Regions from separate parts of the Agrobacterium sp. DSM 25558 genome, predicted to be linked through region 2. Evidence: riboswitches for the same ligand, from Rfam matches in the RefSeq annotation. Region 2 holds a riboswitch; each other region holds the start of a gene.

Region 1 (4,209 bases), on a different contig from region 2:
TTTCAGCGTGGTCAGGTCAGCGATTGTGGATTTCGAGCCGCATAGAAGCACCAGTGCGCAATCTGCTGGAATGACATCACCCGGCCGCACGCGAATCAGTTCGACATGGGGCTCAGCCTCCAGCGGGTCGAGGTCATCGAAGTTTGAGATATGCGGCAGGATGGGAACTGCGATGCGGATTTTTGCGCCCGGTTTGCGCTGTCCTTGTGCCGTTAAACCCAATGCATCTTCGGCGGGCAAGCGGCTGGCGTCGGCAAAATGGGGCAGAAGACCAATCGGGCTCCAGCCGGTTTTGTCCTGGATGATGCGCATGCCGTCATCGAACAGGGTTGGATCACCTCTGAAGCGATTGACAATGAAGCCCTCGATCATCGCTGCGTCTGCCGCATCTAGAACCGTTTTCGTGCCAACAAGGCTGGCGATGACGCCACCGCGATCGATATCGCCGATGAGGATGACAGGTGCATCCGCGGCTCGGGCAAAGCCCATATTGGCAATATCGTTGGCGCGAAGATTGACTTCCGATGCGCTGCCTGCACCCTCCACCAGAACGAGGTTGGCTTGGGCCTTCAGATGTTCGAAACTTTCCAGGACACGCGGCATCAGGCCCGCTTTCATATGCTGATAATCCGCCGCCTTGGCGTTGCCGATCACCTTGCCCTGCACCACCACCTGCGCGCCGGTTTCGCTTTGCGGCTTCAGTAGCACCGGGTTCATATGTACGGAAAGGGCGACACCCGCCGCCCGCGCCTGCAAAGCCTGCGCCCTGCCGATTTCACCACCATCTGCGGTGACGGCGGCATTGTTGGACATGTTTTGCGGCTTGAACGGCATGACGGAAAGGCCACGGCGGGTGAAGGCACGGGCAAGCCCCGCCACCATCAGTGACTTGCCGACGTCAGAGCCGGTGCCCTGAAACATCAAAACGCGCGCTGTCATCGATCAGAACTCGATGCCGGACTGGGCTTTGACACCCGCCTTGAAGTGGTGCTTCACCAGCGTCATTTCCGTCACCATGTCGGCGGCATCGATCAGTGGCGGCTTTGCGTTACGACCAGTGACCATGACATGCAGATCCGGACGGCGGTTTTGCAACGCTGCCACCACTTCATCCAGCGGCAGGTAATCGTAACGCAACGCGATATTGAGCTCATCGAGCACCACCAAACTGATAGTCTCATCGGCCATCAGGGTCTTTGCCTCTTCCCACGCTTTGGTGGCAGCTGCGACATCGCGTTTGAGATCTTGGGTGTCCCACGTGAAACCTTCTCCCATGGTGCGCCACTCCACCCGGTCGCCAAACAGGGCCAGCGCCTGCTGCTCACCTGTGGACCATGCACCCTTGATGAACTGCACGATGCCGACGCGTCTGTTGGTGCCCAGCATGCGCAGCGCAAGCCCGAAGGCTGCGGTGGACTTGCCTTTGCCCGGGCCGGTATTGACCATCAGCAGACCTTTTTCGATGGTCTTTTCCGAGACTTCCGCATCCTGAACGGCTTTGCGATTGGCCATTTTGGCGCGGTGGCGTTCGGCCTCGCTGTCGCTGATATCGCGGTTCATGGCGTCTTATCCTTCCGGCGCATGCTTTTTCGAAGCGGCGACTATAGCCAAATCCGTTCTCACGGCAATCATGGAGCGGCATTGACACTCCAGCACCGCAAGGCATAAGGGTTAAGGACTGACGGTCTTTTTCCGGCAACGGGAAAAGCTAAGAGGGAACACGGTTCAATTCGTTATGCGGACCAATCCGTGGCTGCCCCCGCAACTGTAAGCGGTGAGCCCGCGCCAAAAGCCACTGGACATGTTGTCCGGGAAGGCGGTGCAAGGGCGTTCTTCATACTGCGAGCCAGGAGACCTGCCGCTTCAGGAAAAACGTCTGCCGGGCGGGGTGCTCCGGTCAGTCGGTCTTGTCGAACAGCGAAGCGTGCCTCGGCGCGTGGCGTTTTTCGATATCCGCACCCCAAAGAATTTGCAGGCGCGGAAAGCTTAATCTTGGATATAACATCGACATCCCCAGGCATGACGGCCGAGGCCGAAAGTGAAACGTCTCATGGCGTCGTCGTTTTCGTGTGCCGCAGCTGTCGCGATGAAGCCGATCCCAATATGGAGCCCCGTCCAGGTGCCACACTTGCGCAGGCTGCAATCGCGCTTGGTCGCACTGAAGGTGTCGAGGTGCGTAGCGTCAATTGCCTTGCCAATTGCAAGCGAGGCCTGAGTGCGGCGATGCGTAGTGCGGACGGCTGGTCCTATATGTTTGGTTCGCTAACCGCTGACGATGCCGCCGACCTGATGGTCGGTGCACGCCTTTTGGCAACGGCCACGGATGGCCTGATGCCGTGGCGCGGACGGCCTGACAGTTTGAAGCGCGGCTTGGTTGCCCGCATTCCCCCTTTGCATTTTACCGAGGAGACATCATGACCACGCTCGATCGCGTTCCCTGCACCATCATCACCGGCTTTCTTGGCGCTGGCAAAACCACCTTGTTACGTGGCCTGCTGGAGAAACTGGATGGAAAACGGCTGGCTATCATCGTCAACGAATTCGGCGATGTCGGCATCGATGGCGATGTTCTCAAAGGCTGCGGCATCGAAAGCTGCCCGGAGGAGAATATCGTGGAATTGGCCAATGGCTGCATTTGCTGCACAGTTGCCGATGACTTCCAGCCAGCCATCGAGCAAATCCTCAGCCGCGAGCCACGGGTAGAGCATATCCTTATCGAGACATCTGGATTGGCTTTGCCAAAGCCGTTGGTTCAGGCGTTTCAGTGGCCCGCTATCAAGAGCCGCGTGACGGTGGATGCCGTGGTGGCTGTTGCCGATGGTGCAGCCCTTGCCGAAGGCATGGTGTCGCATGATCTCGAGGCCCTTGCGGCCCAGCGCCAGAACGATGAAGCGCTGGATCACGACGATCCGGTCGAGGAAGTCTTTGAAGATCAGATTGCCTGCGCCGATCTTATTGTTCTGACCAAGGGCGATCTGCTGGATGCAGAGGGTCTCGAGCGCGCTAAGGCGCATATCAATGCACATCTTCCGAAGGCGGCAAAAATCATCGTGGCGTCCAATGGGGTGATTGATCCTGCTGTCCTCATCGGGCTTGGGCTTGCGGTGGAAGAGGATATCGATAATCGTCACACCCATCACGACGAGGAAGAAGACCACGATCACGATGAGTTCGACAGCTTTGTCGTGGAACTGGATGCGGTAACCGACGCAGATGCGTTGGCTGCACGCATTTCCGAGACGGCGGCTTCTGAAAACGTGCTGCGCATCAAGGGTTTCGTTGAGGTCTCTTCCAAGCCGATGCGTTTGCAGGTGCAGGCCGTCGGTTCACGGGTCAACCATTACTTCGATCGTCCCTGGGCTGCCGGTGAAGTCCGCCGCAGCCGCCTTGTGGTGATCGGCGAAAAAGGCATCAACCGCGAAAAAATCGAGCGGATGTTGGCAGCCTGATCCATGCACATCCTTGCCACCACATCCTCGTCTTTGGATGACCTGATCGAGCCGGTTGATCTCAACCAGCCACGGGCGGATGTGGTGGCGATGTCTTTTTCCGCCAGCGATCTTGCTGGGTTGGAACGCGGATGGGCGCACGCTGGCGACGGTTCTGTCTCGCTGGTATCCGCCAATCTTTCCGAGCTTCGCCACCCCATGTCGGTCGATCTGTGGATCGAAAAGACGGCCGAACATGCCAAATTGATCCTTATCCGGATTCTCGGCGGCGCTGAGCGCTGGCGTTATGGGGTGGACCAGCTATCGAGAATGGCGCGTCATCGCGGGATCAAGCTGGTGTTGTTGCCCGGTGAATGCAGCGAGCGGGACGAAAAGCTGGAGGCGGCTTCCACCGTCGATCTTGAAACACTCAATACCATCCTTTCGTTTTTCCGCGCAGGCGGTCCTGATAATATGATCCGTGTGGCAGCTGGGCTGACCGCTGTTGCACGTGGCGATGCATGGCCGGATATCGTGGCGGAACCTCTGCCGAAAGCCGGTTTCTATCGACCAGGAGAGGGATCTGTCGATCTCGCCCAGGCGCTCCATGAATTTCCAGAAAATGCCCCTATCCTGCCCATCCTGTTTTATCGTTCCATGTTGCTGGCCGCAGATGTGGCACCCATCGATGCGCTGTTTGGTGCTTTGCGCGCGAAAGGCTTCGCACCGCTGCCGATTTTCGTTAGCGGCTTGAAGGATCAGGACGCGATCCGGTTTCTGG
Region 2 (4,209 bases):
ACCGATGCGGCGGGCGAAAACGCCCTCATTTTCTGCCACTATCCGCTTTATCCGGACAACGCTCACAACATGTGGGACGCGCCGCAAACCTTGGCTTTGCTTGGCGCTCACCACAGCGCCAAGACCTGGTTTTGCGGCCACAATCACGTCGGTAATTACGGGCTGCTGGGCCAGACGCATTTCGTGAACGTCAAAGGCATGGTCGATACATTGGACGAAAACACCTTTGCCATTGCCGATATGTTTGAAGATCGCATCGAAATCCGTGGTTTTGGCCGGGAAGAGAGCCGTTCATTGCTTCTTTCAGCCTCGGCAGATCTGCATCAGCCAACTGCGGCGCGGCGATAAAGCAGACCGCCAAAGACGACTTTATATGCCTGATTTCGCTTTAGAAATCACCGGAATGTGACTTCTTTTTGCCATGTGAAACGGGCATCTTCTTTCACGTTCGTTCCCGCATGTCGGGCGGGTGGGACGCTGTTTTGCGACGATGACATGCGAGAACACCAGAATAGAGACCCCTCCGGCGCGCCGGTTTCAGGAGAGAGAAACGATGAAGCTTAGAACCATTGCTGCTTCCATAATGATAGGCTGTCTTTGCGCCGGTGCGGTTTCCGCAGCCGGCGAGGTCGAAAAGCGCGAAGGCTTGATGAAGGGTATCGGCGGTGCCATGGGCGCGCTCGGTGCCATCGCCAAGGGTGAAAAGCCCTACGACGCCGCTGCCGTCAAGACCGCCGTCACCACCATCAGCGCCAACGCCAAGGCTTTCCCGGACCAGTTCCCAGCCGGTTCTGAAGGCGGCGCTGCGTCTCCGGCCATCTGGCAGAACTTTGCAGACTTCAAGGCGAAGTCCGAAAAGCTCGGAACGGATGCCGACACGGTTCTGGCGCAACTGCCGACGGATCAGGCCAGCGTCGGTGCTGCCTTGAAGACACTGGGCGCTGATTGCAGCAGCTGCCATCAGGCTTACCGTCTCAAAAAGTAACATGACAAATGTGGTCCGCCGGTCAAATGGCGGGCCTTTTTCTCGATAGATCGATCAAATGGAGAAGACAATGGCTTCCATCTGGGCAAAGCTGGCGGGTGGTGCTGTTGTTGCCGGTGCCGTCGGGTTCGGCATTTTCATGTGGGTAACTGCGCCACAGCGCCAGCCGCCAAGCCATTGGGCCAATCTGGGTGAACCCAATCTCGCCAATGGTGAAACCCTGTTCTGGGCAGGCGGCTGCGCGAGCTGCCACGCCGCGCCGGATGCCACGGGCGATGCGTTGAAGGTGCTGTCCGGCGGGCAGGCGCTGCCAAGCCCGTTCGGCACCTTCCACATGCCCAACATATCTTCCGATCCTCAGCACGGCATCGGCGCGTGGACCGTGGCGCAATTCGGCGATGCGATGACGCGCGGCGTGGGCAAGGATGGCGAGCATCTCTACCCATCTTTCCCATACAATTCCTATGCGCGAATGACGCCGCAGGATGTCAATGATCTCTTCGCCTATCTGAAAACGCTGCCCGCCAGCATCAATGATGCACCGGGCCACGATCTGCCATTCCCATTCAACATTCGTCTTGCCCTGGGTGGCTGGAAATTCCTGTATTTCGACAAAGGCCAGCCGCGCGTGCAGCTTGCCAATGCCGATGCGGCAGTCCTTCGCGGGCAATATCTGGTGGAAGGCCTTGGCCATTGTGGCGAATGCCACACCCCACGCGACGCACTGGGCGGCTTCCTGAAAAGCCAATGGCTAGCCGGTGGACCGAACCCGGAAGGGGAGGGCCGCATTCCCGATATCCGGCCTGAGTCTCAACCCATCGGTTCGTGGTCGCAGGCTGATATCGCCAATTATCTCGAGACCGGCTTTACACCGGATTTCGATAGCGCCGGTGGCTCCATGGTCAAGGTGCAACAGAACATGGCCCACCTTCCCGCCGAAGATCGCAACGCGATTGCGGCGTACCTCAAGGCATTGCCATCTCCGTGATCAGCCATTGACTCGGATGCGCTTCCGCCGGATAACAGTTGTGTGATGGTCTTTCCGGGTTCGCCCGGAAAGTGAAAAGGGAACACGATAGAAGCCTCATGCTTCGATTCGTGGCTGCCCCCGCAACTGTGAGCGGATAGCCTGAAAACGAAAAGCCACTGGTCTGGCGCATCGACGCGAAATCACCTTCGATTTCGTAAAGTACGATGCGGATACAGAAGGATCGGGAAGGTGTTTTCAAGGTTACGACCCGCGAGCCAGGAGACCTGCCATCACGTGAGTGTCGTCAATACCGGCGGGGTGTCCGGAACAGCACGGTTGGCAGGTCGGTTTGTCCGGCCCTTAAAACCATGTGTCTCTTTTCCCCGTGGTGAATGTTGAATGCGGTCGTGTGGCTATTGATCAGAATAGCGCCCACCCGCACAGGAAGGGATCACCATGTCTATCCAGCAGAATACGGCCACATCAGCCGTATCAATCAAAACATCGAAGATTGCGCAGTCGTTGACAGCCGCCGCACTTGGCCTGTTCATCGTCGGTTTCGTTGGCTTCTCGCATATCGAAGCGGTGCACAATGCCGCCCATGATACGCGCCATGCCAATGCCTTCCCTTGCCATTGAGGGAACAGAGATGCCATTTTTCCGTAATATCGTTTTCACCGCCGTTCTGGTGGGGCTGATTGCCGGTCTCGCCGTCAGCGCCATGCAGGCCATCGGCACCACGCCGCTCATCCTTCAGGCTGAAACCTTTGAAAATGCCGGCGGCGAAGCTGCTCCCGCCCACACCCATGATGCCGCAACACCGGCCGACCATCATCATGATGCCGAAGCCTGGACACCGGCCGATGGTTTCGAGCGCAACGCCTACACCATCGCCGCCAATGTGCTGACCGCCATCGGTTACGCGCTGGTCCTGACGGCACTGATTTCCCTGCGCGGCTCCGAAGCTGGCTGGCGCGAAGGTCTGTTCTGGGGGCTTGCCGGTTTCGCCGCCGTCATGCTGGCACCCATGATCGGTCTGCCACCGGAACTACCGGGAAGCCCGGCGGCGGCTCTCGGTGCGCGTCAAACGTGGTGGATCGCCACGGTGGCCGCAACGGCGGGCGGCATCGCGCTGCTTGCCTTCAGACGCGGTGAGCCATGGGCTGCGGTTCTGGCCATCGTGCTCATTGCGGCACCACACGTCATCGGCGCACCTCTGCCGCCGGAGGGCGAACACGCCTTGGCACCTCTGCCACTGGAGCGCCGGTTCATGGTGCTGGCAACCGTCACCAGCTTCATGTTCTGGATCATTGTCGGAACCTTGAGCGGGCTTTTCCTCAAGCGTTTAGACGTTGCCAAATAAGATGGAAAACGCAGTCGAGTGGAGCGATGAGCTTGACGCACTGCGTTTTTCCGTCCCCGGTCATGGCGCGCCTTGCGCCATGCACCGGCTGGCCTTCAAGGCGCTGTTGCGCCACGAGCCTGATAGGGAAGCGTGCCTCCAGTTTTTCGAGGACAATAGCCAAGCTTTCACGACCGCCGCCGCGACGAAGATCGCGCGTGTCTCGCTTCCTTTCGATCGTAGCCTGCATCTCAACAGCCGCGACATTCGCCAAGCGTTGACCTCAAATACTCCAGGCCAATTTCTCGCACAATCACCATAAAAATGATCGTCAATAAAATCTTATAAGTTGATTCTTGCGTCCAAATTTGCAATTTATGATTGTTATAAGGTTTCTTTGCAAACGGAGTAAAAAGCCGTGACTGTTTCTGGTATAGATATAAAGACTGTGTTGCCAGCGGCCCAATCGCGATCTAGTTATAGAGAAGAAGGTTCCGATTTCGGACAATTTCTGGAGCAGAAGAGCATTCAGGATAGTACCTCAGATATTGAAACAAATAATGCATCCGAGGAAAAGCGGTCTGGCGATGACCCAGGACTATCTGAGGACGTTACGATGTATACGGCTCCCGATGGGACTGTATGGACGCAGTACGATATAGGGAAAATTCTGACTGACCACGATAAAATGGTTCTTGGCTGGCCTGTCTCACCCAATCAGACAGAGCGGGGTATGATGGCGGGCATGGTTGCGATGGATCGAGCCGATGGGACCCTGACAGGTGCGATCTCAAGCGACTATATTCTCGGTAGCAAGGCGAAAGGGATCATTGGTTTGATAGAGCGATGGCCTGCCGGTGTCGTGAGCGGTGCTCATCTGTCTGAGGTCCTTTCACAGCTCTGAAAGCTGGC
Region 3 (4,209 bases), on a different contig from region 2:
CGCGACATGATTTCGGAAGATCGAGACCGCATGCTGGCCTCGCAGCGCGATGATAATGCACAGGACAACCACGAACGCATCATGGCGGCACTGGATGCGCAAGGTTGCTTCGATGAGCAACCACCATCCTTCACCTCGACTGACCCATCGCAAGATCAGAATATGGGCGGGACGGCGGATCCCTTCGATAACCCAGACAATCAGGACTACCGCCCCTCGCCCGATATGCCCATGCAAGGTGGCCTCAGAACTCTCTGCGTGAGAACCTGCGACGGCGCGTTCTTCCCGATTTCCTCGAATGCTACGCCGCTGGATTTCCGCGCTCAGGCCGCTCAATGCGAGCGCATGTGCCCTGGCACCCAGACCGAACTGTTCTACCATTCGCTTGAAGGCCAGGAAAGTTCGGACATGGTATCCGCCAAAACCGGCCAACCCTACGCCTCCATGCCAACAGCCTTTGCCTACCGCAACAGCCCAAGCACCAGCCGCCCGCCATCCTGCAGCTGCAACATGGCCGCCTATCACGACGAGATGAAAAAGCAGGAAGATCAGGCAAAAGCACCACAATCCACCCCGTCACAGGACATGTCGAGCATCACGACTATTACGTCACCGAAGAGTGACACAATACCGAAACCCGCAGACATCAAGCCTGCGGAGCCGAAACCGGTGGAGAAGGCAGAGCCTGTTCCTGAGCGGGATTACGATCCCAACAATAGCAAGGTCCGCATCGTCGGCCCGCAGTTCCTGCCCGCCGAAACGAGCCGCATCGATCTGAAAAATCCGGCTTTGAAGGGCGCACAGCCGCAGCAACAGTAGAACATCGTCCGTAAGGGTGAGGCGGTTTTACGGGAATGCACACTCCTACCTCTCCTCATCCCTGTGCTTATCACAGGGATCCAGCTAACGCGCGTCTGCGCGGCGAAAGACCCTGTTCAACCCAAGGACTTGGGCTGACTGGATTCCTGTGACAAGCACAGGAATGAGGCGGCCATGACATCAGAAACACCGCAGAATATCTTACCGTGTACCCCAACGATCCCGAAACACGAGCTCTTCCAACGGCAGCCTCTGCCGCCATCCTTTGACCGCTAGTTCCGGTTCGCCATAGAGCATATCGACCTTGCCGACGCACAGCCACGCAACGATCTCGATGTACTCGGGAATGGCGAGGATATCCCGGATATCGGTGTCGTGGAAAATGCTGACCCACCCGACGCCGATGCCTTCGGCCCTCGCCGCCAGCCACAGATTCTGTATGGCGCAGACGGTGGAGTAGACATCCATGCGCGGATTGTGGGTTCGCCCCAGCACCACATCGCCGCCCCGCGTCGGGTCGCAGGTCACGCAGATCGATAGCGGTGCCTTGCGGATGCCTTCGAGTTTCAGGCTGCGGTAAAGAACCTGCTGGTCCTCCCCGAACATGTCCGCCGCCTCCGCATTGGCGCGGGAAAATGCCTCCCACGCGCCCTGCCTCACAGCTTCATCGGTCACGAGTGTAAAATTCCATGGCTGCATGAAGCCGACAGACGGCGCCGCATGGGCAGCCCTCAGAAGCTTTTCTACCAGCGCATCGGACAAGGGCTCGGCCAGAAACTGGTCCCGCACGTCGCGGCGGGTTTCGATGGCGCGGTAGACGGCGCTCTTATGGTCGTCAGAAAATTCATGCGCTGGCACAAGCCCACGCTGTAGGTCATCAGGTCGCATCGTCAATCCCCAACAATGCCGAGGCCGGAGACGTGTGCGCCCAGCATCTCGAAAAACCTTGCGCTGTCCATGCGGTCGGTCCATTGCATCAGGCCGGTCTTCTGACTTGGCTTCGCTCGCATGTTGCCGCCTTCCCGATTTCTCAGTGGCCTATGGCAACACGCGTCCACCTTACAGCGTTGGGCACGTCGCGGAATTTCACCGCGTTCCCGATTCTCCCGCCGCAAGGCAGGCACCTGATACAGGCGTTATCGCGAGGCAAACGCGAAGAAGCAAGACAATCCCGTGTCATTTGCCAATTGATACCGGAACCCTCCACCCCGTTACCGCATTCTCCCTGCACAATGGAGGACACATGATGGACAATTATGCCGAACTTCGCCAACGCATCGGACAGGATCTCGATACGCTGAAGAAAACCGAGAACCCAAAATCCATTTTTGAAATCGCAGAAGACTACATGTTGGGCGACCCGGCCCTGAAGCGACAGCTCGTAGAAGACATCATCAAGGAAGAGGCCGACAAGCGAAGCATTGAAATCCATTGATCCAGACCAGATATCTGACCATACTTATTCAATGAAAAGATGCGGGTGATACCATCGCTGTGAATGCCACCGTCGCTATTGCGATTCTTATCGTGCTCGCCATCGTCGCGGGTATGGCATTGGCTACGCGTCATCGTGACAAAATCATCATCAAGATCGCATCGGCTGCTCTGCCCAAAGAAGATGACAAAACACCGCTGGATCGCCATTGGGCAGACATTCATCGTGATCACGCCGAGCCCAACGCCCTCTCCCTAATTCAGTCGAATGTCGGCGCTTTTGCCGCAAGGGTCGGCTCAGCGCGAGCGGCTGGGCGTAGTCTCGACCTCATGTACTACATGTGGAATGCTGATCTGACCGGCCAGCTCGTCATGCGTGAGGTGATAGCGGCTGCCGACCGCGGCGTACGAGTGCGCTTGCTGCTGGATGATCTTGGCGTGTCCATCTCCGACCGTGCCTTCCATGCCATAGATAGCCATCCCGATATCGAACTGCGCCTGTTCAACCCTACCAAGGCGCGTGAGAACGTCTTCAGGCGCGGCATAGAGATGGTGTTCCGGTTTCGCAGCGTGAACCGGCGTATGCACAACAAGGCGTGGATCGCGGATGGCCGGGTTCTGATCGTCGGCGGGCGCAACGTCGGCGACGCCTATTTCGACGCTGCGGAACAGGCGAATTTCCGGGATTTCGATGTCATCGCCTACGGTCAATGTGTGGCGGAAGCTGAGGAGATTTTCGACGATTACTGGAACAGCGCCGTCGCCGTTCCCGTCAAGTCGCTGCTGTCTCGCAGGCCCAGCAAGCTTACAAAACTTCGCCGCCGTATGGACTTTCTGGCCTCCGGCGAAGCGGCACGGCCCTATCTCGAGCAGGTGGAAAGCCAGCATTACTCTGGCCAATTCCTGATGTCGGACAATCTTCACTGGGTCGAAAGCGCCCAAGTGGTAGCAGATCCACCGGAAAAGGCGGCAGGAAAGCGCAGGAGCGGTCATAATTTTCTGATGGAAACCCTGCTTCCCATCATGGAAGACGCAAAGCGACAGCTCAAGATCACCTCGCCCTACTTCATTCCTGGCCAGAAAGGCGTCGAAACGCTTTCGCGTTTGTCTGCGGAGGGCGTATCCGTCAACGTCCTCACGAATTCCCTGGCCGCGACCGATGTGGCCGCAGTTCACGCCGGGTACTCGCGTTATCGCAGACCGTTGCTGGTCAATAATGTGAAGATTCATGAGTTGCGCTCGCTTGCAGACCAGCACAAATCCTTCTCGCTGAGAGGCTCAGGCCAAGCGAGCCTGCACACCAAGGCCTTCACACGAGATGGGGAAATTGGTTTTATCGGTTCGCTGAACTTCGATCCGCGCTCCATGTCGTTGAACACAGAGATGGGCGTCCTGTTTTCATCGCCTGGCCTCGTCACAGCGATGGACGACATCTTTGCGGACGAAATCAGCCGACAAATGAGTTTCGAACTGACGCTGAACGAGCGGCGGCGTTTGGTATGGACAGGGTTGGTGAAAGGCGAACCACGCCATTATACACACGAACCCTATGCCAGCTTTAGTCGCCGTGCACTGGTAATCGCGATGGGATTGCTGCCTCTGGAATCGCAGCTTTGATGTTTTTGCAGAAAAAGCGACTGCTGAACTGATCCAATCGGCTGCTCACGCATTTCAGAAAGAGTTGAAATGCAGGAGAAGCCCATGTTTATCGCCCCGCCAGAGCCGACCGCCAGCCGCAAGATTGCGGAAATGTATCGCGGTGCCAAGGACACTTACGGATATCTCCCGAATATGTATCTTGCATTCGGCCACCGCCCCGAGGTGATGGAAAGCTGGAGCGCGCTTCTCGTCAGCCTGCGCGGCAATATCGAGCCTAGACGTTATGAACTGGTAACGCTTGCTGCAGCGCGCGAACTTCGCTCGTCCTACTGCATGCTGGCCCATGGCGCTGTGCTG
Region 4 (4,209 bases), on a different contig from region 2:
TGCGTTTGATGTTGCCACTGGTGCTTTGATCTGGAATTGGGATTCGGGAAACCCTACCCAGACCCAACCGCTTCAATCGGGTCAGACCTATACGACCAACTCTCCCAACAGCTGGTCGGTATTCAGCGTCGATGAAGCGCTTGGGCTTGTCTACATTCCTTTGGGAAATCAGGTTCCGGACCAACTCGGTATGGGTCGGAGCGAGAATGTCGAGAAATATTCATCGTCCATCGTCGCACTGGATGTAAACACTGGGCAGGACAAGTGGGTACGCCAGTTCGTGCATCACGACCTCTGGGACATGGATGTTCCGGCGCAGCCTGTGTTGCTCGACATTACCAAGAAGGACGGTCAGACGGTTCCGGCACTGGTTGGGCCAACCAAGCAGGGTGATATCTACGTTCTGGACCGTCGCAGTGGCGAGCCGATCCTGGCCGTCACGGAAGAAAAGGCTCCCGGTGGCGCGATCCCGGAAGATTTCAGCGCGCCGACGCAGCCGACATCCGCTTTGTCGTTCAAGCCTGATCCGCTGGTTGAAAAGAACATGTGGGGCGTCTCCATGTTCGACCAGCTGGCCTGCCGCATCAAGTTCCATCAGCTAAATTATGAGGGCCGCTACACGCCGCCGTCGCTGAATGGGTCTCTGATTTATCCCGGCAATTTCGGCACATTCAACTGGGGCAGCGTGGCTGTTGATCCAGAGCGCCAGGTCATGTTCGGCATGCCGACCTATCTGGCCTTCACGTCGCAGCTCGTTCCGCGCTCTCAGATTCCGCCACGCGGTCAGGATGAAAAGGGCAGCGAGCAAGGCCTGAACCGGAATGATGGTGCGCCCTATGGTGTCTTTATGGGGCCATTCTTGGGGCCATTGGGTGTTCCTTGCCAGGCTCCGCCATGGGGCTATGTCGCAGGTGCTGATCTGCGCACCGGTGATGTCGCCTACAAACACAAGAACGGCACCGTCTATGACATGACGCCGCTGCCGCTGCCGTTCAAAGTGGGTGTTCCCGGTATCGGCGGACCGATGATCACCAAGGGTGGCGTTGCGTTCCTGGGGGCTGCGGTCGATAATTATCTGCGCGCCTATGACCTGACATCCGGAAAACAGCTTTGGGAAGCACGTCTTCCTGCTGGCGGTCAGGCAACGCCGATGACCTATGCCATGGACAATGGCAAACAATATGTGGTGATGGTTGCGGGCGGACATGGTTCGGTCGGCACCAAGCCTGGTGATTACGTCATCGCCTACACGCTGCCTTAAAAATCTATCGAAAAGTCGATTTCGGAATGGCCGGGGAAAAACTTCCCGGCCATTTTTCGTTGTGACTGCCAGCGACGCCAATTTAGAGCTTGCGATAAAATGTAATAACATTACAAAAGCAATGCTTGACGACTCGTTTCCAATACGTCTATCTGGTTGTGACGGTTTCGAGCGAGTGATCGCAAGGAATAATAGGGAATGCGGTGCGAGCCTTCGGGTTTAATGCCGCAGCTGCCCCCGCAACTGTAAACGGATTGTCCAACCCTTTGGCGCTTTTACAAGCGTCATGCCACTGCGAATCGATATTGCGGGAAGGTGGGTGAAGACGCAAATCCGTGAGCCAGGAGACCTGCCGTCATAAGTTCATTCCAATTCACGGGCGGGGATGCCCGGAGCAGGAGACGTCGTGATTGCATCTTGCGCACCTCAGCGCCTTATTCCATCTGCCATGTCCCGGTTTCAGATCGTCCCAGTGCTGCGTGTTGCGGACTGAAGGTCTAAACATGTTCATACAAGGCTGCCTTTGTGCCGCCCATGACGATCGGGGACTATCGAAACAATGACATTCCATTTCAAAAAGACGATGTGTGCTGCGGCTTTTGTTGTCGCGACAATGGGCGCATCGATGCTTTCAGCGCAAGCGGCTGAAACAACCTATCCTCTGACGATCAAGAATTGTGGTCGGGACGTAACCTATCCGCATGCGCCGCAGCGCACCGCATCGCTTGGCCAGAGCACCACGGAAATTTTGTATCTGCTTGGTCTCGCCGACAAGGTTGTTGGCACCGCCGTATGGATTGGCCCCGTCATCAAGGGATATGAAGACGCCAATGCCAAGGTCAAGCGCCTTGCCGATAACGACCCCAGTTTCGAAAGTGTTCTGGCCACCAAGCCTGATCTCGTCACGGCGCAGTTTCAGTGGCATGTCGGCCCCGAAGGCATCGTTGCCAAGCCGGAGCAGTTCGAAGAGCTGAACATCCCCGTTTACACCTCGCCCGCCGATTGCACCGGCAAGGACAATACCGGTGGTGGCGATGGCGTGCGTCATTCCGTGTTCACGATGGATCTGATCTATCAGGAAATCACTGAACTCGCGCAAATATTCAACGTTCAGGACAAGGGTGAAAAGCTGGTTGCCGATCTCAAAACCCGTGAGGACGTGGCGCGCAAGAAGATCGCGTCTGCGGATGGAAAGCTGTCTGCCGTCTTCTGGTTCTCCAGTGCAGAGCTTGATATCGATCCCTATGTTGCTGGCAAGAACGGCGCACCCGGCTACATCATGTCGGCGCTCGGCATCAAGAATGTCATCGACAGCGACGAGGAATGGCCAACGGTCGGTTGGGAAACCATCGCCAAGTCCGAACCGACTTTGATTGTGGCGGGTAAGATGGATCGTCGGCGCTTTCCGGCAGACGACGTTGTCGTCAAGGAAAAGTTCCTCAAGGAAGACCCGGTCACAAGCCTCATGCCTGCTGTTAAACAGGGCCACGTCGTTGCCATGGATGCGCAGGCCATGAACCCGACGATCCGCACCATCGAAGGCATTGAAGTTCTGGCCGACGCCGTCGTCCAGCTCGGGCTTTCCAAGTAGCCATGCGTGCTTGTTTCATTTTCACCCGTGCCGCTTTGCTGGCGGCCGGGTGTCTGGCCCTGGCGCTCTGGTTTGGAGCGGCAATCGGCGAGACATCCATTCCCATGGATGTCGTCGCCAAGACGGTGGCAAACCGTGTGTTCCATGCGGGTTATCCGCTGGATGCCATCGATGAAGGCATCATCTGGAATTACCGCCTCAGCCGGGCGGTGGTCGCTGCCTGTTGCGGTGCCGCACTGGCGTTGTCAGGCGTCGTCCTTCAGGCGCTGCTGCGCAATCCATTGGCTGATCCTTACATTCTCGGCATTTCGGCGGGTGCATCCACCGGGGCGGTTAGTGTTGCGATTCTGGGGTTCGGTGCCGGCATGCTGACCATGCCACTCGGTGCATTTCTGGGTGCGCTTGTGGCATTTGCCTTGGTCAGTCTGCTTGCCCTGCGCGCAGGTCGCGGAAACAGTGCGATCATTCTGGCTGGCGTCGCGGGCTCACAGTTGTTCAATGCGGTCACGTCTTTCATCGTCACCAAGGCGGCCAATGCAGAGCAGGCGCGTGGCATCATGTTCTGGCTGCTCGGCAATTTGTCAGGAGTGCGCTGGCCGGATGTGTGGCTGGCTCTGCCGGTTACCATCATCGGCTTTGCTGTCTGTCTCTGGCATGCGCGCGCACTGGATGCGTTCACGTTCGGCGCGCAATCAGCCGGGTCTCTCGGCGTACCGGTGCGTCGCGTTTACGTCGTCCTCACTGGCGTATCCGCGCTGATGACCGGTATCATGGTCAGCATCGTCGGCTCGATCGGCTTTATCGGCCTCGTCATTCCCCATGCGGCGCGCATGATCGTGGGCATCCGCCATGGTCGTTTGCTGCCCGTCGCTGCGCTGACGGGTGCAATGTTCATGATCGCTGCCGACATCCTGTCGCGCACCATTATCGCCGGGCAGGTTCTGCCCATTGGCGTCATTACCGCCTTGTTCGGCGCACCCGCCTTTGCGCTCATTCTTAGCCAGCGCAGGAGGGCGATATGATACTTGTCGCTAAAGATCTGTGCTGGTCTGCCGGTGGCGTCGACATCGTCAAGAATGTCAGCCTCGAAATCAAGCCGGGCGAGTTTCTCGGTATTGTCGGGCCGAATGGTTCCGGCAAGACAAGCCTTATGTCCCTTCTGTGCGGTCTCAGAAAAGTGGGCTCGGGCGAAGTCAGTCTCGATGGCAAGGCAATGCAGAGCCTGAACAGGCGCGACGTCGCGCGACATATTGCATTCGTGGAACAACAGGCGGAAACGCAGGAGCGGAGCAACGCGCGTCAGGCTGTGGAACTTGGCCGCACTCCGCATCTTGGGGCCTTGTCGCCATGGTCGGCG

The links. Region 2 has a riboswitch for cobalamin ahead of DSM25558_RS08735 (CbtB domain-containing protein). Riboswitches for the same ligand answer to the same signal wherever they lie in the genome.
Region 1: it holds a riboswitch for cobalamin, as region 2 does, so the genes downstream of both, DSM25558_RS11655 (DUF1636 family protein) here and DSM25558_RS08735 (CbtB domain-containing protein) in region 2, are expected to answer to the same signal.
Region 3: it holds a riboswitch for cobalamin, as region 2 does, so the genes downstream of both, bluB (5,6-dimethylbenzimidazole synthase) here and DSM25558_RS08735 (CbtB domain-containing protein) in region 2, are expected to answer to the same signal.
Region 4: it holds a riboswitch for cobalamin, as region 2 does, so the genes downstream of both, DSM25558_RS16830 (ABC transporter substrate-binding protein) here and DSM25558_RS08735 (CbtB domain-containing protein) in region 2, are expected to answer to the same signal.

Annotation. Positions count from the first base shown of each region.
Region 1 is NZ_FMUD01000011.1:54,163-58,371, reverse strand. Features, by position in the region: gene DSM25558_RS11665 (cobyric acid synthase) at 1-939, opposite strand, end outside; gene cobO (cob(I)yrinic acid a,c-diamide adenosyltransferase) at 943-1,560, opposite strand; cobalamin riboswitch at 1,666-1,878, shown strand; gene DSM25558_RS11655 (DUF1636 family protein) at 2,020-2,418, shown strand; gene cobW (cobalamin biosynthesis protein CobW) at 2,412-3,449, shown strand; gene cobN (cobaltochelatase subunit CobN) at 3,453-4,209, shown strand, end outside.
Region 2 is NZ_FMUD01000007.1:180,450-184,658, forward strand. Features, by position in the region: gene DSM25558_RS08720 (metallophosphoesterase) at 1-348, shown strand, start outside; gene DSM25558_RS08725 (c-type cytochrome) at 554-985, shown strand; gene DSM25558_RS08730 (cytochrome c) at 1,056-1,973, shown strand; cobalamin riboswitch at 2,003-2,262, shown strand; gene DSM25558_RS08735 (CbtB domain-containing protein) at 2,412-2,594, shown strand; gene DSM25558_RS08740 (CbtA family protein) at 2,605-3,318, shown strand; gene DSM25558_RS08745 (hypothetical protein) at 3,320-3,619, shown strand; gene DSM25558_RS08750 (hypothetical protein) at 3,716-4,201, shown strand.
Region 3 is NZ_FMUD01000001.1:27,894-32,102, reverse strand. Features, by position in the region: gene DSM25558_RS00180 (DUF2865 domain-containing protein) at 1-819, shown strand, start outside; gene bluB (5,6-dimethylbenzimidazole synthase) at 1,021-1,707, opposite strand; cobalamin riboswitch at 1,781-1,962, opposite strand; gene DSM25558_RS00170 (hypothetical protein) at 2,063-2,254, shown strand; gene DSM25558_RS00165 (phospholipase D family protein) at 2,368-3,870, shown strand; gene DSM25558_RS00160 (carboxymuconolactone decarboxylase family protein) at 3,955-4,209, shown strand, end outside.
Region 4 is NZ_FMUD01000019.1:77,678-81,886, reverse strand. Features, by position in the region: gene DSM25558_RS16835 (glucose/quinate/shikimate family membrane-bound PQQ-dependent dehydrogenase) at 1-1,261, shown strand, start outside; cobalamin riboswitch at 1,407-1,633, shown strand; gene DSM25558_RS16830 (ABC transporter substrate-binding protein) at 1,821-2,852, shown strand; gene DSM25558_RS16825 (FecCD family ABC transporter permease) at 2,855-3,874, shown strand; gene DSM25558_RS16820 (ABC transporter ATP-binding protein) at 3,871-4,209, shown strand, end outside.